DNA from 3 places in the Janthinobacterium sp. BJB446 genome. Region 1 is predicted to be linked to each of the others. Evidence: predicted binding sites of a transcription regulator. Region 1 holds the regulator's gene; each other region holds the start of a gene.
What was found. The regulator NrdR, encoded in region 1, represses ribonucleotide reductase genes. The targets are predictions, from matches to a motif close to CACNANATNTNGTG.
Positions count from the first base shown of each region.

Region 2: a site for NrdR is predicted at 2,046-2,059, ahead of CSQ92_RS17045 (ribonucleoside-diphosphate reductase subunit alpha). Genes of this name have one in related genera too.
Region 3: a site for NrdR is predicted at 3,508-3,521, ahead of CSQ92_RS02570 (ribonucleoside triphosphate reductase). Genes of this name have one in related genera too.

Region 1 covers NZ_PDZK01000001.1:79,621-86,947, reverse strand. Annotated here, with positions in the region: gene CSQ92_RS00430 (pilus assembly protein) at 1-1,310, opposite strand, end outside; gene CSQ92_RS00425 (pilus assembly PilX family protein) at 1,307-1,891, opposite strand; gene CSQ92_RS00420 (PilW family protein) at 1,976-2,935, opposite strand; gene pilV (type IV pilus modification protein PilV) at 2,932-3,501, opposite strand; gene nrdR (transcriptional regulator NrdR) at 3,731-4,192, opposite strand; gene glyA (serine hydroxymethyltransferase) at 4,499-5,746, opposite strand; ZMP/ZTP riboswitch at 5,858-5,982, opposite strand; gene ybgC (tol-pal system-associated acyl-CoA thioesterase) at 6,298-6,699, shown strand; gene tolQ (protein TolQ) at 6,747-7,327, shown strand, end outside.
Region 2 covers NZ_PDZK01000002.1:286,562-293,888, reverse strand. Annotated here, with positions in the region: gene CSQ92_RS17060 (PP0621 family protein) at 1-161, shown strand, start outside; gene CSQ92_RS17055 (sigma 54-interacting transcriptional regulator) at 273-1,343, shown strand; gene ampD (1,6-anhydro-N-acetylmuramyl-L-alanine amidase AmpD) at 1,321-1,932, shown strand; gene CSQ92_RS17045 (ribonucleoside-diphosphate reductase subunit alpha) at 2,324-5,287, shown strand; gene CSQ92_RS17040 (ribonucleotide-diphosphate reductase subunit beta) at 5,406-6,557, shown strand; gene CSQ92_RS17035 (SDR family oxidoreductase) at 6,643-7,327, opposite strand, start outside.
Region 3 covers NZ_PDZK01000001.1:566,987-574,313, forward strand. Annotated here, with positions in the region: gene CSQ92_RS02555 (Pls/PosA family non-ribosomal peptide synthetase) at 1-670, opposite strand, end outside; gene CSQ92_RS02560 (anaerobic ribonucleoside-triphosphate reductase activating protein) at 819-1,526, opposite strand; gene nrdD (anaerobic ribonucleoside-triphosphate reductase) at 1,516-1,716, opposite strand; gene CSQ92_RS02570 (ribonucleoside triphosphate reductase) at 1,713-3,461, opposite strand; gene CSQ92_RS02575 (hypothetical protein) at 3,586-3,996, opposite strand; gene ubiU (ubiquinone anaerobic biosynthesis protein UbiU) at 4,159-5,196, shown strand; gene ubiV (ubiquinone anaerobic biosynthesis protein UbiV) at 5,206-6,102, shown strand; gene ubiT (ubiquinone anaerobic biosynthesis accessory factor UbiT) at 6,123-6,650, shown strand; gene CSQ92_RS02595 (heavy-metal-associated domain-containing protein) at 6,674-6,937, opposite strand; gene CSQ92_RS02600 (substrate-binding periplasmic protein) at 7,186-7,327, shown strand, end outside.

The sequences.
Region 1 (7,327 bases):
TCGCCCGCCATGCCCGCATCGCCGAAACTGACAACGATGTGACGCTGGCAACTGGCCGTTTGCGGGTCGCTCCATTGCGTCACGACCGGCCAGCCGTCGTCGATGGCAGGCGGTGCCGTAGCGGGTGGCACGATGGCGCTCGCTTGCCGCCCCTGCAGATAGCGCAGCGATTCGTACAGCAATTCAGCCAGCGGCGCCGCGCTGGCGTACGCGCCGGGATGCCCGGCGTTGCCGCGGCCCAGGCCATTGATGTAAGCGGTCACCCCGCCGCCAGGGCTCGCGCCTTGGGCCGCAGCTTGAACCGCATACACGCCAGTGGCGGGATGCCACTCGGCGCCGGTATTGTCTTGCGGCATAAAGTCGGGCGCCATCCAGCGCTGCTGTCCCACGTGGGCCAGCGGCGCGCGCAGCACGCCGCCATACACGGCGCCGGCGCTTGCAGGCAGGCCATTCAAATGGCCAAACACGCCCACGCGCACCCTGCCGCCATGGCGCTGCACGGCGCCCACCGGCTTGTAGTTCTTGCCATACGCCAGGCACAAGTCGGCGCGCAGCGGCCCCTCATCAGCGTCGCACACGCGCACGCGCGCGAGGAACACGCCGTGCGTGGCGGCGGCTCCAGGCGCGTCGCAATTGCCGCCCGGAGGCAAACTGGCGTCGCCGAACAACAGGCGATTACGGCAAGAAACGATGGCCAGTTGCGACAACGCAAATGGTGTCGCCGCCGCCACGCCAGTCTGCAAGACCTTGCGCGGGAAAAAGACGGGGTGGGCAAAAAAGTCGATGGGGCTGTCGGCATCGGGCAAATAGGCGCGCTGCAGCACCGTCTTGCGCACCTCGTCGATGACGCGGTCGCCGCCCGTCAGCGCATAGCGCACGATGTCGAGCATGCTGGCACTGGCCCAGTTGAGAAAGTTGCCGCTGAAACTGTCTCCGCCGCAGCCGTGCAGCGCATCGGCCGGTTTCAGCACGGAGAAGTAAGCGGTCGCTACGCGCAAGTCCGGCAGCATGACGCCGTCCTTGCTGCGATACGGATAGCTGTAGCACATGCGGGCATGGAAATAACCTTGGTACTCGCGCTGCGGCGCATAGTCGCCGCCATGTGCGGCAGCGGCAGCAGCGTGGGTGAGGGACAGGTTGAGCAGCAGATTCGGCGGCACCCTGGCGCCGTGCAAGCCCGCGTCGGCCCGCGCCAGCGCCACCGGGGGAGCGGCGGCAAGGACACTACTGCAAATCAGGCCAGCCCCCAGCAGCCAGGCCCAGCCGGAGCAGCGCAGCGCGGATGAGAAAGCGGACGGCAAAGCCCTCATGGCCCCGCTCCCGCCGCCTCTTTGCGATAGTAGCTTTGCAGCACGACTTGCGTGCTTTCCTGCGCGCCAAAACCGATGGCCGTGATGCGGTACACATAGCTTTCCGTTGCCAGACCACTGGCCACTGCCGTGGCCTGCGCGCCGGGCGGATGAAACGGCAGCAATTCGATCAGGTAGCGGGGCCGGCGCGACGGCAGGAAACCCTGCCCCGTCTGCATGGCGGCGCCCGTAAACTGGCCGTACGGCACGGTGCGGCTGCCCCCTTCGGCACCATCCAGGTCCGTGCTCAGCCAGAGTGCCGGCGCACCCGGGGCTGCCGGCAGGCACAGGCCCAGTGTTCCCCCTTCGCCGCAGCCGTCCGCAAACCCTGCCGCACTGCCTGGCGCGAAGAGGCTGCTGCGCCCCGGTGCGCCGGGAAAGCCTTCGATATCGTTCTGCGCATCCACCAATGCCTCCTCCGCCGCCTGAAACGCGATCTGCCTGTCGCGCTCGCCCCGTGCCGCCTTTTCGCCCTGCAAGGCCATCTGCGCCGCCGATATGCCCAGCAACAAGATGATCACCAGCAGACACAGCACATACACGAGGGTGGCGCCGCCACGGCGCCCACGAAGTGCGCGACAAGGTACGCAACAGCGGACGCCCGCGCCAGCCATCGCGCCGCCCGCCTAGGCCGGCCCGTTGCGCAGCATGATGCTCGTCTGCGCCAGTTGCCGCAGCCGGGAGCGCGTTGCGGCGGGCAAGGACGCGCGCGCGATGCGCACGCCCGTGTCCCCGGCGCCGTGCGCCTCGGCATACGCCTTGCCGAACAGATCGAACTGCGCCGGTCCCAGTTCCGCCATCTTGTCCGCCTGGCCCGCCTCGCCATGCAACAGCAAGGCCACGCGCACGCTGGCCACGCGCTTCCAGTGCGTGCGCCGGTGAAAATCGCGCTGGCGCGCGGCCGCGTCCGCGCCAACCAGCACCAGCGCCGCATCGTAGGCGTCGAGCGCGCTGGCGTTGACATAGCGGTTCGCCACGCCGTCGGCCGGCGTATCCGTGTCGAGGCCATACAGCACTTGGAAAGCGTCGACGCCGCGGATGATGGCGTCTGCGCCCCAGCCGTTCGCGCCACGGTATTTGCAGCGCAGCTCGCCCTCGCCATCGGCGCCCTGCGCCACATAGAAAATGCTCCAACCCCGCAGCGCCTCCGTTTGCGCGGCGCCCACGCCAAAACCCGCGCAATTGAGCACGGAACCGTCGCCGCCCTCTTCCTTGCCGGCGCCGTAATAGCGCAAGGCCAGCACATCGCTGCCATGCAGGGCGCCGGGCAGCGCGCCGCTGATGCCTTCGCTGTTCTTGCCCAGGCTGCGCGCGTCGAGCCCGGCCACATTGGCGCTGTCGTCATCGGCATGGGCGACGGGCGCGGCGCTGCTATCCCAGTTCACGTACGCCGTCTGGCGCACGGCGCGGGCGATGGTATCGAGCGCATAGCGGCCATTGTCATCCAGCCGCGCGCTGGCGGACTGGTCGCCATAGCTGCCGCTGGCCGCCAGCAACACGCTACTGGCCGCCAACATCAACAGCGCGCCCAGCGACAGGGCCACCAGCAATTCCACCAGGCTCATGCCACGATGCCGGCGGTTCATGCGCCGCCTCCGCCCAGCTGGAATGCCAGCCTGGGCAGCGACTCGCCTGCCGCATTCTCGGCGGACGAGCCATCGGGCAGGCGGGCGCGCCAGCCCAGCTTGATGACGATGGGCGCCCCCTTGCCGCCGCTGCAAGCCCAGTGCAAACCCTGGGCAGCGGCGTCCCACGCGGCGAGGTCCCGGCAAATATGCAGACGCGCGCCGGGCAAGGCCGCATGCAGCCGTTGCTTCCATTCGGCGATATCGAATTGCGCCAGTTCAGCCGCACCGCAGGCGGCGGCACCGAAGCAGTCCGGCGCACCGCCGCCAGCGTCGGCGCCGTCCGTCGCCGCGTACGCCACGTTCAGGTAGGGATTGCCCGCATCGGGTCCATTCATGAGCACGCTGTTTGCGCGCATGCGCTCGGCCATGCCGGCGGCCAGTTGCACGCCCGCCGACAACAACGCCGACTCGTGGCGCGCGCGCAGGGCGTTCAGTTGCAGGATGCTGGCACCGAGCAGACCCAGCGCCAACAGCAGCAGCGACACGAGCACCTCGACGAGGCTGCTACCACCCGCAGGAAACATAGTGCGACCGCCATTGCGCATGCGCTACTCCCTTCCGCAGAAAGAGTCGCAAGAACAGGCGGCCCAGCTACAAGATAGGCGCGCGCAAAAAACCGGATCTGCGCTAGCGCAAACAGGACAGCGATAAGGTGAGAAGAACAGCGTTGAATTGATCAGGCCGCTTGCCAGGCGAACGCTGGCGTGGTGAAAACGGGGCGCATGAGCGGCCCCGTTGGCGGCGAAGTGAACGTCAGGGCTTGCGTGCCTGTCCCACTTCGGCAATCGCATCCTGGAACTCGGCCAGGTCTTCGAAGTTCTTGTAGACGGAGGCGAAGCGGATGTAGGCGATCTTGTCCAGGCGCTTCAATTCTTGCATGACGAGTTCGCCGATATAGCCGGAATCGACTTCGCGCAAGCCGCTGGTCAACAGTTTTTCCTGGATGGACGCGATGGCCGTATCCACGGAGGCGGCCGCGACGGGACGCTTGCGCAAGGCCAGCATCAAACTGCCGCGCAACTTATCCGCAGCGAACTCCGTCCGGCTGCCATTCTTTTTGACGACGGCCGGCATGATAAGTTCAATGCGCTCGTACGTGGTAAAACGCTTGTCGCATTTGCCGCAGCGGCGGCGGCGCCGAATGGCATCCCCTTCCTCCGATACGCGCGTATCGAGAACCTGGGTGTCGCCGTGCTGGCAAAATGGACATTTCATGGGCTGGCTACAACTTTATAGTAATAATTACGGGAAATCGCCGCCCTTGTACAAAGGGCGCCCGAATCACTCCGGGCGCCCTTGGGCACGACTGGAATGTGTCATACAGAATCTTACTCCGTATGACACATTCTGGACAAATAATTAGCGACTATTCCGGTAAGGAGCGTCTGCAGCAGATTGCTCATCGGTCGCGCGGACAAGGCGCGAGGAGGACGCATGGCTAGCCATGCTACGACGAGCAACGCAGTACCCGCTTCCGAGGGGCTGTCTGCTGTAGATGTATTCCTTCACCGGAACAGGCTCTTAAGCTGCGTATACCGGGTGCGCGTCGGCCAGCACTTTCACGGCCGCTTTCACGCGCTCGATGGTGGCGGCGTCATGCGGATTGTCCAGCACGTCGGCGATCAGGTTGCCCACTTCTTCCGCTTGCGCTTCCTTGAAACCGCGCGTCGTCATCGCCGGGCTGCCCAGGCGGATGCCCGAGGTGACGAATGGCTTTTGCGGGTCGTTCGGGATGCCGTTCTTGTTGCAGGTGATGTGCGCGGAACCGAGGATGGCTTCGGCTTCCTTGCCCGTCAGGTTCTTGGCGCGCAGGTCGACCAGCATGACGTGCGATTCGGTGCCGCCGGACACGATGCGCAGGCCGCGCTTGATCAGGGTTTTCGCCAGCACGTCGGCGTTCTTGATCACTTGCTTCTGGTATTCGACGAATTCAGGGCTCAGCGCTTCCTTGAAGGCGACGGCCTTGCCGGCGATCACGTGCATCAGCGGGCCGCCCTGGATGCCAGGGAAGATGGCCGAGTTGATGGCTTTTTCGTGTTCGGCCTTCATCAGGATGATGCCGCCGCGCGGGCCGCGCAGAGATTTATGCGTGGTCGAGGTGACGAAGTCGGCGAACGGCACCGGGTTCGGGTACAGGCCGGCGGCGATCAGGCCGGCGTAGTGGGCCATGTCGACCATGAAATACGCGCCAACTTCCTTGGCGATCTTGCTGAAGCGTTCGAAGTCGATCTTTTTCGAGAACGCGGACGCGCCAGCGATGATCAGTTTCGGTTTGCGTTCGCGGGCCAGGCGCTCCATTGCCTCGTAGTCGATGTCTTCTTCCGCCGTCAAGCCGTAGGAGACGACGTCAAACCATTTGCCGGACATGTTCAGCGGCATGCCGTGGGTCAGGTGGCCGCCTTCGGCCAGCGACATACCCATGATCAGGTCGCCTGGTTTCAGCATGGCGAAGAACACGCCCTGGTTCGCCTGCGAGCCGGAATTCGGCTGCACGTTCGCGCATTCGGCGCCGAACAGCTGTTTCACGCGGTCGATGGCCAGTTGCTCGGCCACGTCGACGTATTCGCAGCCACCGTAGTAGCGCTTGCCTGGGTAGCCTTCGGCATATTTATTCGTCAGCTGCGAGCCTTGCGCTTCCATTACGGCTGGCGACGTGTAGTTCTCCGACGCGATCAGTTCGATGTGGTCGTGCTGGCGCGTATTCTCTTTTTGAATGACGGCGAACAATTCAGGATCGACGTTGGCGAGGTTGTGATCTTTTGCAAACATGTAAAAACTCCAAGTATGAGGGTGCTTGTACTGGCAGGTTGGATCGAATGAGGGGAGCCGGCGTTAAGTGAATAACAACATTGGACAGGCAGCCTCTTCGTGCTTTTCCATAGTGGCTACCCAGGCGAACGGCTGATGAAAAATCTCACGTTTCCCGGTGGATGCCCACCTTTCGCCGGTTTGCCGATCGCCATTCATGGAGATCGCCCGACTTTTCGCCAGTCACGTGAGACGTAATGGAAGCCAAATTGTAAGTTAAGTGCCCAAATTGAGCAAGGAATGCAACCGTGCGGCTATAATCGCCGCGCGCCACCCCAGCCAGGGTGCGGCCACAAGCTGCCCCGGGGCATGACTGCGGCTTTTAAGCTGAACTTAAACCTGGCCATGGCATGTAAGCGTATGTTACGAAGCTTGCCATTGCACACGCCGGATTTACAATGCTGCGGTGCAACTTATATGCAGCTTTTGCATGGCTTTCCAGCAAGCGCCCACAGTCACAAGAAGAAAAATCGCGTAAAATGTTGCTCAATCTCACTACTGGCGCAATAAACATGCCTTCAGTCTTTACCTGGAACGTACGTGTCTACTATGAAGACACCGACGCCGGCGGCATCGTCTATTACGCAAATTACCTGAAATTCTTCGAACGCGCGCGTACCGAATGGCTGCGCGCCATCGACGTGGGCCAGCAGGAATTGCTGGAGCAGCACGATGCAATGTTCGTTGTCAAAAGCGTCAACGCCGACTATCATGCGCCAGCCAGGCTCGATGACACGGTAAGATTAACCTTAAGCATAGAAAAAATGGGGCGCGCCTCCATCGTTTTCCTGCAACAAGCCTGGTGCGGCGACCGCCTGCTCAATACGGCCCGCGTCAAGATCGGCTGCGTCGATTCGGCACTGCGCCCGCGCGCCGTGCCTGATGCAGTCGCGGCCCGCATGCGCGCCGCCTGAGCCCTACCCGCCACTCCCGGACAATTCACCCAACAGACTGCCAGCCAATGAACGTTACACAAGATCTTTCTTTCCTCGCGCTCATCTCCAATGCCCATTTGATCGTGCAACTGATCATGGCCCTGCTGCTGCTGATTTCCCTGACCAGCTGGACCTACATTTTCCGCAAGATGTTTGCCGTGCGCCAGGCGCGCAAGCAAACCATCGAATTCGAACGCAGCTTCTGGGCCGGCGGCAACCTGCATGCGCTGCACCAGAACGCCAGCGGCAACCGCGACCAGAGCGGCGCGCTGGCCCGCATCTTCGATGCCGGCATGGGCGAATTCATCAAGGGCAAGGCTTCCTACGGTTCGCGCGAAGCGCTGGACGTGGGCGCCGTGCTCGACGGCGCACGCCGCGCCATGCGCGCCGCGTTCCAGCGTGAAATGGACGTGCTCGAATCGCACCTGGCCTTCCTCGCTTCCGTCGGCTCCGTCTCGCCGTACATCGGCCTGCTCGGTACCGTCTGGGGCATCATGAACGCCTTCCGCGGCCTGGCCAACGTGCAGCAAGCCACGCTGGCCGCCGTCGCGCCCGGCATCGCCGAAGCGCTGATCGCCACCGCCATCGGCCTGTTCGCGGCCATTCC
Region 2 (7,327 bases), on a different contig from region 1:
AACAGCAGCCGAATCCGTTTGCGCCGCCGGGCCGGCCGCAGGAATTGCCTGATGCCGAACTGATGCTGTGCTGCGCCCATTGCGGCGTGTACTACCCGGCCTCCGAAAACGTGCAGGCCAAGGGCCACGATTACTGCAGCCACGCGCACGCCACCTTGTAAGGGCGTGCCGGCGCGCGTTGCTCATCCGTATCGTAACGGCCTCCGGCATCCGTCCGGCGTAGCATCTGCAGCAGGCGGTTCGTCGCCGCCATTGCAGAAAGGCGCGCTCCCATGTCCCGTCCCAGCCCGCAGACCGTCACCGTCACCGCCGCCGGCATGCCGCCGGCGCCGCAACTGAGCGGCAACTCGCTGCCCATGCAGGCACTGCGCGCGCAGATCGGCCGCATCGCCCGCTGTGGCGCGCCGGTGGCCATCCGCGGCGAATCGGGCACGGGCAAGGAACTGGCGGCGCGCGCCATCCATGCGCAGGGGGCGCGCGCCAGCTTCCCGTTTATCGCCGTCAACTGTGGCGCCATTCCCGAAGCGCTGATGGAAGCGGAATTCTTCGGCTGCCGCCCGGGCGCCTATACGGGCGCGCTGCACGAACGCCAGGGCTTGTTCCAGGCAGCCCACGGTGGCAGCCTGCTGCTCGACGAAGTCGACGACCTGCCGCTGGCCATGCAGGTGAAACTGTTGCGCGTGCTGCAGGAGCGCCGCGTGCGCAAGCTGGGCGGCAGTACTGACGAGGCAGTCGACGTGCGCATTCTGTGCGCCAGCCAGCATGGCCTGGGGCGCGGCGTGGCGGCCGGGACGTTTCGCCAGGACCTGTTCTACCGCCTGAATGTAATCGAGCTGGCACTGCCGCCGCTGCGCGAACGGCGCGGCGATCTGCAGGTATTATGTGAGGTGATCCTCGCGCGCCTGTCGCCGCGCCGGGCCGTGAGCCTGGCGCCGCCCGTGCTGGCGGCCCTGGCCGCGTATGCGTTTCCCGGCAATGTGCGCGAACTGGAAAACGTGCTGGAGCGGGCGCTGGCCTTTGCCGACGGCGGCGTGATCGCGCTCGAGGGGCTGGCCTTGCCGTCGGCGGCGGGCAGCATGCCGTCGCGGGCGCCGCCGGCCTTGCCGGAGCGGCAACTGTGCCTGCCCGGCATGGCGGCGTATGGCGTGCCCCCCGTCTTGCCGCTGGACATGTATTTGCGCCAGGCCGAGCGCGACATGATCATGCTGGCGCTGGTGCAGGCGCGCTACCACCGCGCGCGGGCGGCACGCCAACTGGGCCTGAGCGTGCGCCAGTTGCGTTACCGCATGCAGAAATTGACGATACAGGAAGCCCTATTTGATGAGCGCATGGACGATAGATGAAGACGGCTGGTGCGATGGCGCGCTGCGCTATGACTCCCAATACTACGATGCGCGACCGGACGGCGCGCAAGTCGATTTGCTGGTGATCCATAACATCAGCTTGCCGGGCGGCCACTTTGGCGGACCGCATGTGTCGGACTTGTTTACGGGCCGGGTAGATTATAATGCCGATCCTTCTTTCGCCGACCTGCGTGGCTTGCAAGTCTCAGCGCACTTTTTTGTGCGGCGCGATGGTGCGTTGCTGCAATATGTTTCTGCTGATAAACGTGCCTGGCATGCCGGCGCGTCCACCTTCGAGGGACGTCCGCAGTGCAATGGCTATTCCATCGGTATCGAAATGGAAGGCGCGGACGATGTGCCCTTCCAGCGGCGGCAATACCATGTCCTGGCGGCGCTGACGGTGGCGCTGGCGGCGCGCTACGGGCTGTCCCAGGTGCGCGGCCACGAGCATATCGCGCCGGGAAGGAAGACGGATCCGGGACCGTTTTTTGACTGGCATTTTTACCAAGTATGCTGGCTGGAAACCTTGCGCGGGCAGCCTGCGTTAGCGCTTACTTCGCGGGGATTGGGCTTTCCATCCATGCCCTGAAAAGTCAACCGAAATCGTATAAGAAAAGACAAAAAATTACGCTGGCGGATGCCGGAAAACTATTGCATCACCCTTCGATGGGTACTACAATTAGTGTAGAAGTTGGATGTAAAGACTATATCTAGTGCCATCACAGACGTTTTCAGAATTATTGTCAAAGCTATCCGGATTGCTGATAAAGCACTGGAACTGGCGGTTTATCACCCTTGATCGTGTTTCGCGCCAGCCGGGCAGTGCGGTGTGGCGAGATGGATACTGAGCTGTTTTATGCACTATGAATTTACTATTTAGCAACAAATACCTGAAGAAACCCTGACCATCGGGCGTTCTATTCAACAACACACGCGGCAGCAAAACTGCAGGCTGACTTTAGCTGACAACGGGAGCTTCAATGCAATCACCACAAGATATTTCCATCCATCCAACGCCAGTATCGCCAGCGCCAGGCGCGGCCAACAGTGTGGCGAGCACGGGCGCGGCATTGGGCGACTATCGCATCATCCGCCGCAACGGCGCGGTGGTGGCATTTGAGCCTTCGAAGATCGCCATCGCCATGACCAAGGCGTTTTTGGCCGTTAACGGCGGCCAGGGCGCAGCCTCGGCACGCATCCGCGAACTGGTGGAACAATTGACCGACGGCGTCGTCGCCGCGCTGGTGCGCCGCCATCCGGGTGGCGGCACCTTCCATATCGAAGACGTGCAAGACCAGGTGGAACTGTCGCTGATGCGTTCGGGCGAGCACGACGTGGCGCGTGCCTACGTGCTGTACCGCGCCAAGCACATGGAAGAGCGCCGCCTGCAGAAGGAAGCGCAAGGCGCCTCCGCGCAAGTTTCCGCACCCCAGCTGAACGTCACCGACAACGGCGTGCGCCGCCTGCTGGACATGCAGGAAGTGCGCGACCTGATCAACGCCGCCTGCGCCGGCCTGGAAAAGCACGTCGATGCCGACGCCATCCTGGCTGAAACAGTGAAAAACCTGTACGACGGCGTGCCCGTCGAAGAGCTGCACAAGTCGGCCATTCTGGCGGCGCGCGCGCTGATGGAAAAAGACCCGGCCTACAGCCAGGTCACGGCCCGCATCCTGCTGCACACGGTGCGCAAGGAAGTGTTCGGCAAGGAAGTGCCGCAAGCGGCCGCTGCCGCCGAATACCTGACGTATTTCCCGCAATACATCGCCAAGGGCATCGCCGCCGAGCTGCTGAACCCGGTACTCGCCAGCTTCGACCTGGAACGCCTGGCGAAAGCCATCGTGGCCGACCGCGACTTGCAATTCGGCTACATCGGCCTGCAAACCCTGTATGACCGCTACTTCCTGCACATCCAGGACGTGCGCATCGAAATGCCGCAGGCGTTCTACATGCGCGTGGCCATGGGCCTGGCGCTGAACGAGGCGGACCGCGAAGCGCGCGCCATCGAGTTCTACAGCCTGCTGTCCTCGTTCGACTTCATGAGCTCGACGCCGACCCTGTTCAACTCGGGCACCCTGCGCTCGCAGCTGTCGTCGTGCTACCTGAGCACCGTCTCGGATGACCTGGAAGGCATCTACGACGCCATCAAGGACAACGCGCTGCTGGCCAAGTTCGCAGGCGGTCTGGGTAACGACTGGACGCCAGTGCGCGCCCTGGGCGCCCACATCAAGGGCACCAACGGCAAGTCGCAAGGCGTGGTGCCGTTCCTGAAAGTGGTGAATGACACGGCCGTGGCAGTCAACCAGGGCGGCAAGCGCAAGGGCGCCGTCTGCGCCTACCTGGAAACCTGGCACATGGATATCGAGGAATTCCTCGACCTGCGCAAGAACACGGGCGACGACCGCCGCCGCACGCACGACATGAACACGGCGAACTGGATTCCCGACATGTTCATGAAGCGCGTCATGGAAAAAGGCGAATGGACCCTATTCTCGCCGTCGGACACGCCAGACTTGCACGACAAGGTCGGCAAGGCTTTTGAACAGGCTTACGTGGGCTATGAAGCCAAGGCCGCCGCCGGCGAAATCCGCGTCTTCAAGAAAATCCAGGCGCTGGACCTGTGGCGCAAGATGCTGTCGATGCTGTTTGAAACGGGCCACCCATGGATCACGTTCAAGGACCCTTGCAACATCCGCAGCCCGCAGTCGCACGTCGGCGTCGTCCACAGCTCGAACCTGTGCACGGAAATCACCCTGAACACCAGCAGCGATGAAATCGCCGTCTGCAACCTCGGTTCCGTGAACATGCCGGCGCACATGAAGGAAGGCAAGCTCGATCACGTCAAGCTGGCCAAGACCATCCGTACCGCCATGCGCATGCTCGACAACGTCATCGACATCAATTACTACGCCGTCGACAAGGCGCGCAATTCGAACATGCGCCACCGTCCGGTCGGCATGGGCGTGATGGGCTTCCAGGACTGCCTGCACATGATGCGCATCCCGTTCGCCTCGGACGCCGCCGTGTCGTTTGCCGACACCTCGATGGAAGCCGTTTGCTACTACGCCTACCTGGCGTCGACGGAACTGGCCGAAGAGCGCGGCCGCTATGAATCGTATGCAGGTTCGCTGTGGGACCGTGGCATCCTGCCGCAAGACTCGGTCAAACTGCTGGCCGAAGAGCGCGGCGGTTACCTGGAAGTCGATTCCTCGTCGGCCATGGACTGGACCCCGGTGCGCGAACGCATCGCCAAGTTCGGCATGCGCAACTCGAATTGCGTGGCGATCGCCCCGACGGCGACGATTTCGAACATCATCGGCGTCTCGGCCTGTATCGAGCCGACGTTCCAGAACCTGTACGTGAAATCGAACCTGTCGGGCGAATTCACCGAAATCAACGGCTACCTGGTGCGCGACCTGAAGGCGCGCGACCTGTGGGATGAAGTCATGATCTCGGACCTGAAGTACTTCGACGGCTCGCTGGTGAAGATCGACCGCATCCCGCAAGACCTGCGCGATATCTATGCCACGGCCTTCGAAGTATCGCCAAGCTGGCTGGTGGAAGCGGCTTCGCGTCGCCAGAAGTGGATCGACCAGGCCCAGTCGCTGAACATCTACATGGCTGGCGCATCGGGCAAGAAACTGGACGAAACCTACAAGCTGGCATGGCTGCGTGGCCTGAAAACCACTTATTACCTGCGTACCATCGCCGCTACCCACATGGAGAAATCGACCTCCAAGACGGGCGCCCTGAACGCCGTGGCAGTCGACGGTGGCATGTCGGCCAGCGCCCAAAGTGCACAAACCAGCGCCCAGGCAGCCGTCGTGGCGGCAGCCGCAGTGGCCGTGGCGCCGGTAGTGGCAGCGGCAGCGGACGACGCCGATGGCGAAGCCTGCTACCTGCGTCCGGGTGACGATGGCTTTGAGGAATGCGAAGCCTGCCAGTAAGATTTTAGTTGTCAGCCCGGCACGGCCGGGCTGATTCAATGTTGTCAATGTCCGCATTGTCCGATACAACGGGCCTGTTGCGGATCGCCGGCTCGCCGGCATGGAAAGGAAGAAGAATATGTCGTTGTCTTGGGATGATGAAACCACGTCGGCAGCTGTGCCGCGTCCGGCGCAGCAAGCGCCACTGGGAAATACCGAATTGAACCTGCCGGCAGGTGCCGAGCCGTCCGAAGCGAACGCCGAGCAAGTGGCGCGCCGCGTGAATGCCGACGACAAGCGCATCATCAACGGCAAGACGGACGTCAACCAGCTGGTGCCGTTCAAGTACAAATGGGCGTGGGACAAATACCTGGCCGGCTGCGCCAACCACTGGATGCCGCAGGAAGTCAACATGCAGCGCGATATCGAGCTGTGGAAGAACCCGAATGGCCTGACGGACGACGAGCGCCGCCTGGTCAAGCGCAACCTGGGCTTCTTCGTGACGGCCGACTCGCTGGCCGCCAACAACATCGTGCTGGGCACCTACCGCCACATCACGGCGCCGGAATGCCGCCAGTACCTGCTGCGCCAGGCGTTCGAGGAAGCGATCCATACGCACGCCTACCAGTACATCGTCGAATCGCTGGGTCTGGACGAAGGCGAGATCTTCAACGCCTACAACGAAGTCAAGTCGATCCGCGACAAGGATGAATTCCTGATTCCGTTCATCAACACCCTGACCGACCCGGCGTTTGTCACCGGCACGGTGGAAAACGACCAGAAACTGCTGAAGTCCCTGATCGTGTTTGCCTGCCTGATGGAAGGCCTGTTCTTCTACGTCGGCTTCACGCAGATCCTGGCGCTGGGCCGCCAGAACAAGATGATGGGTGCTGCGGAGCAGTACCAGTACATCCTGCGCGATGAATCGATGCATTGCAACTTTGGCATCGACCTGATCAACACGATCAAGATGGAAAACCCGCAGCTGTGGACGGCCGCCTTCCGCGAAGAGATCAAGGATCTGTTCATGAAGGCCGTGGAACTGGAATACGCGTACGCGGAAGACACCATGCCGCGCGGCGTGCTGGGTCTGAATGCGCCGATGTTCAAGGGCTATCTGCGCTTCATCGCCAACCGCCGCGCGCAGCAGATCGGCATCGAGCCGCTGTTCGCCCAGGAGGAAAATCCATTCCCATGGATGAGCGAGATGATCGACATGAAGAAGGAACGCAACTTCTTCGAGACGCGCGTGACGGAATACCAGACCGGCGGCGCGCTGAACTGGGAATAAACCAGCCGATAGCGTTACCAGTCATGTCACAAAGGCCTCGCGGATGCGGGGCCTTTTGCCATGTGGCGAGCTTGTTGCAGCGGGCTTAGACGGTCGGGATGGTGCCGCCGTCGATCACATACTCGGCGCCGTGGATCGACGCGGCGCGGTCCGAGGCCAGAAAGGCAACCAGTTCGGCCACTTCTTCCGGCTTGCCCGGGCGGCCGATGGGAATGCCGCCCAGCGTCTGCATCAGCTTCTGGCGGGCCGCATCTTCGGTGATGCCGGCGTGGCCGGCCCAGCGCCGTATCATCGCGTGGGCCGCCGTGGTTTCGATGAAGCCCGGCGAGACGGTATTGATGCGGATGCCCTGCGGGCCGAATTCCTTCGACAATCCCTTGCTGTAGTTGCTCAGCGCAGCCTTGGCGGCCGCATACGCCAGCGTCGACTCGTACAGCGGCAGGCTGCGCTGGATCGACGAGATGTGGATGATCACGCCATATTGGCGTGCCACCATCGCCGGCAGCAGGGCGCGGTCGAGGCGCACGGCGGCAAGCAGGTTGCCATTGAGCGCGTCTTGCCAGGCATCGTCGTCCAGGGCCAGTGCGCCGCCGCCCGCGGCCGTCGAACCGCCCACGTTATTGATCAGGATATCGACCCCGCCCAGGCTGGCCAGCGCTTCCCGGATCAGCGTGTCGGTTCCCGCGCGGGTACGCAGGTCGGCCGCGATGAAGTGCACGCCGGCCGGCAAGCTGCCGCTGGCGGCGCGCGCCGTGGTCGCCACGCGCGCG
Region 3 (7,327 bases), 490 kb from region 1:
AGCCCTGGTAGACGGTGTCGTCTTGCGTCACTTCCAGCACGGCGTTTTCGCTGCGCAGGAAGTGGCAGATGCTGCGTTGATTGATCAGGATGCCCTTCGGTTTGCCCGTGGAGCCGGAGGTGTAGATCACGTAGGCCGGGTGTTCGGGCAGCACGGCGCCGCGCGCGGGCAGCACTTCTCCCGGCGCGGCGGGGGCCAGCAGGCTTTCCGCCGTCCACACGGGACGCTGGACGCCGGCGTCCAGCAGGCGTGGCGCGAACTGCTGGCAGCTGACGACGCCGGCACCGCTGGCATCATCGAGGCACACTTGCAGGCGCTCGACGGGCGTGTCTTCATCGACGGGCAGCCAGGCGGCGCCCGCCTTGGCGATGGCCGCCTGCATCAGCAGCAGATGGGCGCCGCGCGGCAGCCACAGGCCCACGATGTCGCCCGGCTTGACGCCGGCCGCCACCAGGCGCGACGCGGCCAGTCCCGCCTGCGCGTCGAGCTCCGCATACGTGATGCGGCGTTCGCCGTCGATCAGGGCGGTCTGTTGCGGGCAGCGGCGTGCCGTCGCTTCCAGCAGGTCGGCCAGTACTTCCTCGCGCAGCAGATCCGGTCGCGGCGGGCCGTACAGGATGTCGGCGTGGGTGGAAGGAGTGCCTGGGCTGACTGCGGTGAAATCGTTCATGGATGACGCTTATCTGTAATGCGGAGTGAAGAATCTGATGGGCTGCGCATGGCGCGCGGCACAGTTGATACATTACAGCACGCAAGACATTTCAGCGTTGCAGAACGGGGAATTTTGTAGAGCTTTCTGCAATTATGTGGCGGCAGGATCAACCGCCATGATTACGGAATGTAAATCGCGGAAACATGGCGCCGATTTGCGCCAAGGTAGGCGCCGCCGGATAGCCGTGCAGGGGGCGGCCGGACAGCGCCGCGTCCGCGCAGCCTTCGGCGCGGAATTGCTGCAGCACGTAGTTGTCGACGCCTTTCGCGGCCAGGGTGGTGGCCAGGGACAGCAACTGCTCGTCCGGCAGCAGATCCGGGTGGGTGGTGGTGCGGCATTCGTAGGCGACGCCGCTGGCGAGGATGGTGTCTAGGCAGGCGCGCGCCGGGTCGCCGCTGCCGGCCACGCGGGTCACATGACGATAGTCGGCAAACGGCGCCTTGATGTCGAAGCCGACCCAGTCGACCAGGGGCAGCACTTCCTGCAGGCGCTGCGGATAGATGCAGGCCGTGTGCAGGCCGATGCCGAACCCCAGTTCCCTGACGTCTTGCATGGCCCGCCCCAGCGCCGGGTCCATGCACGCTTCGCCACCGCTGAAGACGACGGCGTCGACCAGGCCTATGCGGCGGCGCAGCCAGGTCAACACGTCGTGCCAGGGCATGGCGCCTTCCGGCGTGCGGGCTTGCAAGTGCGGATTGTGGCAATAGCCGCAACGCCAGGGGCAGCCCTGCACGAACACCACGGCCGCCAGCTTGCCAGGGTAGTCGGTGGCGGAAAAGGGCGTCAGGCCGCCCACTTTCAAATCAGCCGCCATGGCAGGCGGACAGGCCAACCCGGGCGCTCGCTTCCGTAAAGTACTGGCGCTCGTGGAATTCGCCCTGCTTGCCGATGTTGAACGAGGCGACGGGGCGGTGATAGCCCATCACGCGGGTCCAGATTTCGCAGCGCTGGCGTTCGGTGTCGAGCAGGGTGATGGCGGGAGTGAAGTCGGGACGTGCGTTCATGGCGTTTCCTTGAGTGGGTGAGCGAGATCGGACTGCTTGCGCGCGATCAGTTCCGCGTCGCAGGTGGGACAGAATTCATGTTTGCCGGCCAGGTAGCCGTGGCGCGGGCAGATGGAAAACGTGGGCGTGACCGTGATGTAGGGCAGCGAGAAGCGGCTCAGGGCGCGTTTCACCAGCTCGCGGCAGGCATTCGCGTCCGACAGCGCTTCCGTCATGTACAGGTGCAGCACCGTGCCGCCCGTGTACTTGCGCTGCAGCGCGTCCTGCAATTCCAGCGCCTCGAACGGGTCGTCCGTGTGGCCGACGGGCAGCTGCGACGAATTCGTGTAGTACGGGTTGTCGACCGTGCCCGCCTGCAGGATGGCGGGATAGCGCTTGCGGTCTTCGCGGGCGAAGCGGTAGGTCGTGCCTTCGGCCGGCGTCGCTTCCAGGTTGTACATATGGCCCGTCTCTTCCTGGAATTGCACCATGCGGGCGCGCACGTGGTCGAGCAGGCGCACGGCCAGCGCATGGCCCTCGGGACTCGTGATGTCATGGGCGTCGCCGCTGAAATTGCGGATCATTTCGTTGATGCCGTTCACGCCCAGGGTGGAGAAGTGGTTGCGCAGGGTGCCAAGGTAGCGCTTCGTGTACGGGAACAGGCCTTGCTGCATCAGTTCCTCGATGATGCGGCGCTTGATTTCCAGGCTCGTCTTGCCCAGTTCCAGCAGGCGGTCCAGGTCCGCCATCAGGGCTGGCTCGTCGCCGCGCCATCGGTAGCCCAGGCGCGCGCAGTTGATCGTCACCACGCCCAGGGAACCCGTCTGCTCGGCGGAACCGAACAGGCCGTTGCCCCGTTTCAGCAGTTCGCGCAAGTCCAGCTGCAGGCGGCAGCACATGGAGCGGATCATGTTCGGCTTGAGTTCCGAATTGATGAAGTTCTGGAAGTAGGGCAGGCCGTAGCGGGCCGTCATCTCGAACAGGCGTTCGGCGTTTTCGCTATGCCAGTCGAAATCCTCGGTGATGTTATAGGTGGGGATGGGGAAGGTGAAGACTCTGCCCTTGGCATCGCCCGCCATCATGATCTCGATGTAGGCGCGGTTGATCATGTCCATCTCCACCTGCAGCTCGCCATAGCTGAAGTCCATCTCCTGGCCGGCGATGACGGGAATTTGCTCGCGCAGGTCGTCCGGGCAGACCCAGTCGAAGGTGAGGTTGGTAAACGGCGTCTGCGTGCCCCAGCGCGATGGCACGTTGAGGTTGAAGATCAGCTCCTGCATGTACTGGCGCACGTCTTCGTAGCGCAGGCTGTCCTTGCGGATGTAGGGTGCCATGTAGGTGTCGAAGGAGCTGAACGCCTGCGCGCCGGCCCACTCGTTTTGCAGGGTGCCGAGAAAATTGACGATCTGGCCGATGGCGCTCGACATGTGCTTGGGCGGACCGGATTCGATCTTGCCCGGCACGCCATTCAAGCCTTCGTGCAGCAGGGTGCGCAGCGACCAGCCGGCGCAATAGCCGGCCAGCATGTCGAGGTCGTGGATGTGCAGCGCCGCTTCGCGGTGCGCCGCGCCCACTTCCGGCGGATAGACCTGGTCCAGCCAGTAGTTGGCGATCACCTTGCCCGACACGTTGAGTATCAGGCCGCCCAGCGAGTAGCCCTGGTTGGCGTTGGCGTTGACGCGCCAGTCGCGCCGCTCCAGGTATTCATTGATGGACGCGGCGACATCGACCTGGCCGCGTGTGGGGGAAACTGCATTTGTCGTCATGAAACCTCCAATAAACACAACATGCGGTGTTTTTATGGAGATTAATCACTAAATATAGTGGCGTCAAAGGGCGCGTGCAGTTGCGTGACGAATCCTTGATGCAGGTGAAAAAAGCGCCCCCCGTTTACTTTTTCGCGCGGCCCTGGCGCAGGATGACGCAGCTCAGGCCAAAGTACGCGGCGGCGCAGACGGCGATGCTGATGGTGGAGGCGGGCAGCACGTGCGCCCAGATTTCCAGCGGCGAGAAGGTGCTCCAGCTGGCGACGCGGATATCGAAGGTGACGTAGTTCGCCAGCAGCCAGTAGACGGCCAGCAGGCCCGTGCTGATGGCGATCTGGCGCGGCGCCGGCATGGCGCGGCGCGCGAAGACGGCTTGCAGGAACAGCAGCAGCACGCCCGGATACGCGCCCAGTATCTCGGGCGACAGGATGGAGAGCTTTTCTTCGACATAGCCGTCGGCGGGCGCGGCCCACTGCACTTGCAGCACGGTGAGGAACAGGGTGAGCAGGAAGATCAGCAGCGGTTTGCGGGGCATGGCGGGCAATCGAAGAGGGAGAAAAGTGGGGCATTTTACAGCCAGGTCAAGCAAGTTGAACGCGCGCCAGCCATGCATGCATTCCTTCACCTGCGTCAAGGACTGGGCAGCATGGGCGGGGCTATAGTCTGCACCCTGAGCCGATACAGGACTGTGAATATCATGATGCTTGAATCAACCACCGCCACCCGCGTGGCAGGACCGCTGGAACTGGTCTGCCCCGCCGGCAGCCTGCCCGCCTTGAAAGCAGCCGTCGACAATGGCGCCGACACCGTTTACCTGGGCTTTCGCGACGCCACCAATGCGCGCAATTTCGCCGGCCTCAATTTCGACGAGAAGGCCATCGCCGAGGGCGTGCGCTACGCCCACCAATATGGGCGCAAGGTGCTGCTGGCGCTGAATACCTATCCGCAGCCGCACAACTGGGCCGTGTGGCGCAGCGCCATCGACCGCGCCGCGCAGGCCGGCATTGACGCCATGATCGTGGCCGATCCGGGCCTGATGGCCTACGCAAGTGAGCACCACCCGCAGCTGCGCCTGCACCTGTCCGTGCAGGGCTCGGCCACCAACTACGAGGCCATCAATTTTTACCATGAGCACTTCGGCATCGCCCGCGCCGTGCTGCCGCGCGTGCTGTCGATGGCGCAGGTGGAGCAACTGATCGCCAAGACGGAAGTCGAGATCGAGGTCTTCGGCTTCGGCTCCCTGTGCGTGATGGTCGAAGGGCGCTGCGCGCTGTCGTCGTATGCGACGGGTGAGGCGCCGAATACCCATGGCGTGTGCTCGCCGGCGAAATCCGTGCGTTGGCTGGAAACGCCGAACGGCCTCGAATCGCGCCTGAACGGCGTGCTGATCGACCGCTATGCGCCCGGCGAAAACGCCAGCTATCCCACCCTGTGCAAGGGCCGTTTCGAAGTCAATGATGAAGAGTATTACGCCATCGAGGAGCCGGCCAGCCTGAATACCCTGGCGCTGCTGCCGCAACTGATCGCCATGGGCGTGCGGGCCGTGAAGATCGAAGGACGCCAGCGCAGCCCCGCCTACGTGGCGCAGGTGACGCGCGTGTGGCGCGAGGCGATCGACGCCTGCCGCGAAGGCAATGCGCGCTACGCCGTCAAGCCGGGCTGGATGGCGGCCATGGACAAGCTGGCCGAAGGCCAGCAGCACACATTAGGTGCTTACCACAGATCTTGGAAATAGAGGATGAACATGCTGAAGCTTTCACTGGGCCCCTTGCTGTACTACTGGCCGCGTGCCACCGTCTTCGAGTTTTACCAGCAGATCGCCGGCACCGCCGTCGATATCGTGTACCTGGGCGAAACCGTCTGTTCGCGCCGGCATGAGGTGCGCCTGGCCGACTGGCTCGATATCGCCGACATGCTGGCCGCCGCCGGCAAGGAAGTGGTGCTGTCGACGCAGGCGCTGATCGAGGCGGGCGCCGAACTGGCGACCCTGCGCCGCATCACGGGCAATGGCCGCTACGGCGTCGAGGCCAACGACATGGGCGCCGTGCACTGCATGGAAAAGGGCACGTCCTTCGTCGCCGGCCCCCATCTGAACCTGTTCAATGGTCCCAGCCTGCAACTGCTGGCGCGCCTGGGCGCGCGGCGCTGGGTGATGCCGCTGGAAATGGGGCAGACGGCGCTGGCCGAGATGCAGCGCCAGAAACCGGAAGGGCTGGAGACGGAAGTCTTCGCCTATGGCCGCATGCCGCTGGCGTTTTCCGCGCGCTGCTTCACGGCGCGCAACCGCAACCTGCCGAAGGACGATTGCGGCTACAGCTGCCTGGAAGAGCCGGACGGCCTGCTGCTGCGCACGCGCGACGAAGTGCCATTCCTGGTACTGAATGGCACGCAGACGCAGTCGGCGCTGGTCTACAACCTGGTGCGAGAACTCGAGGCCATGCGCGACATGGGCGTGGCGGTGGCGCGCATCAGCCCGCAAGCCATGCATACGGAACAAGTCATCGCCATCTTCGACCGCGCCCGCCGTGGCCAGGTCAGCGGCATCGGCGCGCAGGCCCAGCTGGCGGCCTGTCAGCCGGCCGGCGCCTGCGACGGCTACTGGCATGGCCAGCCCGGCATGGAACAGCACGCCGCACATTGAACGCATCGAAAGGAAGCACCATGCAAGATCAACTGGAAAGATTGCCGATCCCGGCCAAGCCTCCCATGAGCAAGCCCGGCGTGTCGTACCGCTTGCCGGAACCGCTGGCCGAATTGCTGTCCAAGCTGCCCCCGTATCCCGCCTCCTGGCTGTTCGTGCAAGGCTTGAACCGCCTGCTGGCGCCGCAATTGCCCGACGACGTGCGGCGCAGCCTGGAAGGGCGCAGCTTGCGCTTGCGGCTGCTGGACGCGGGCATCGCCTTCGATTTCGAGTGGCAGGGCACGGTGTTTGTGGCCGAGCGCTATGTCGACGTGCCGGACCTGTGCATCGCGGCCAGCGTGCATGATTTGATGCTGCTGGCGCGGCGCCACGAAGATCCGGACACCCTGTTCTTCAGCCGTCGCCTGAGCCTGGAAGGCGACACGGAACTGGGCTTGCTGTTCAAGAATACGCTCGACGCCATCGAGTTGCCGCCGTTCGACTTGCAGGCGCTGGGACCGCGCCGCGTGCTGGCGCATCTGCGCGACCGGGGCGCGCGCGAAGGCTGAGCTGGAAAAGGGAGGGCAGGCGCTCAGTGGCGGCAGTGGCCGCAAGCGCCGCTGCGCGATGCCAGCTGTTCTTCATCCGTCGCTTCGCCCATGAAGCCGGCGTCGTTGACGGCGGCTAGCAGGCGTTCCTGCGTGGCCAGACGTTCGTCGAACTGCACCGTGGCGCCGTGCCGCGCCAGCGAGACGCACACGGTGCTCACGCCCGTAACGGCTTCGAGCGCGCCCGTCAGCCTGTCGGCGCAGCCTTCGTGATCCATCCCGATAATATTCAAGCGCGCTGTCTGCATGTGTTCCTCTTGTTTTTCAAATAAAAAAACAGCGTAGGCGAGGGGCGCGCATGCCGTCCAGAGCAGCACGCAAGATTTATTTCCTATTTGCGGTTTTGTTGATCTGGATTAACTCCAGCCTCTCTGCTGCAGTTTGAAACTGCTGTTGTTTTGTACACAGTTGCCGTATTCCAGTCGACAAGCGTGCTCTGCTGCGCGATACTGTCATTCTGATAAGAACGCTATGAATGCGCTGGAAAGGAGGGGCCATGCGGCGCCGCCCCCTGCTCAAGCTTGCCGCCCTGTGGCCGTTGGGCGCGGCCATCGGCGCGGTGCCGCCGCTGCCGCTCGTGTATCCGCGCCATCAGGCGCTCGATGATCCGCAGCAAGGCTATGTGACGGCCTTGCTGC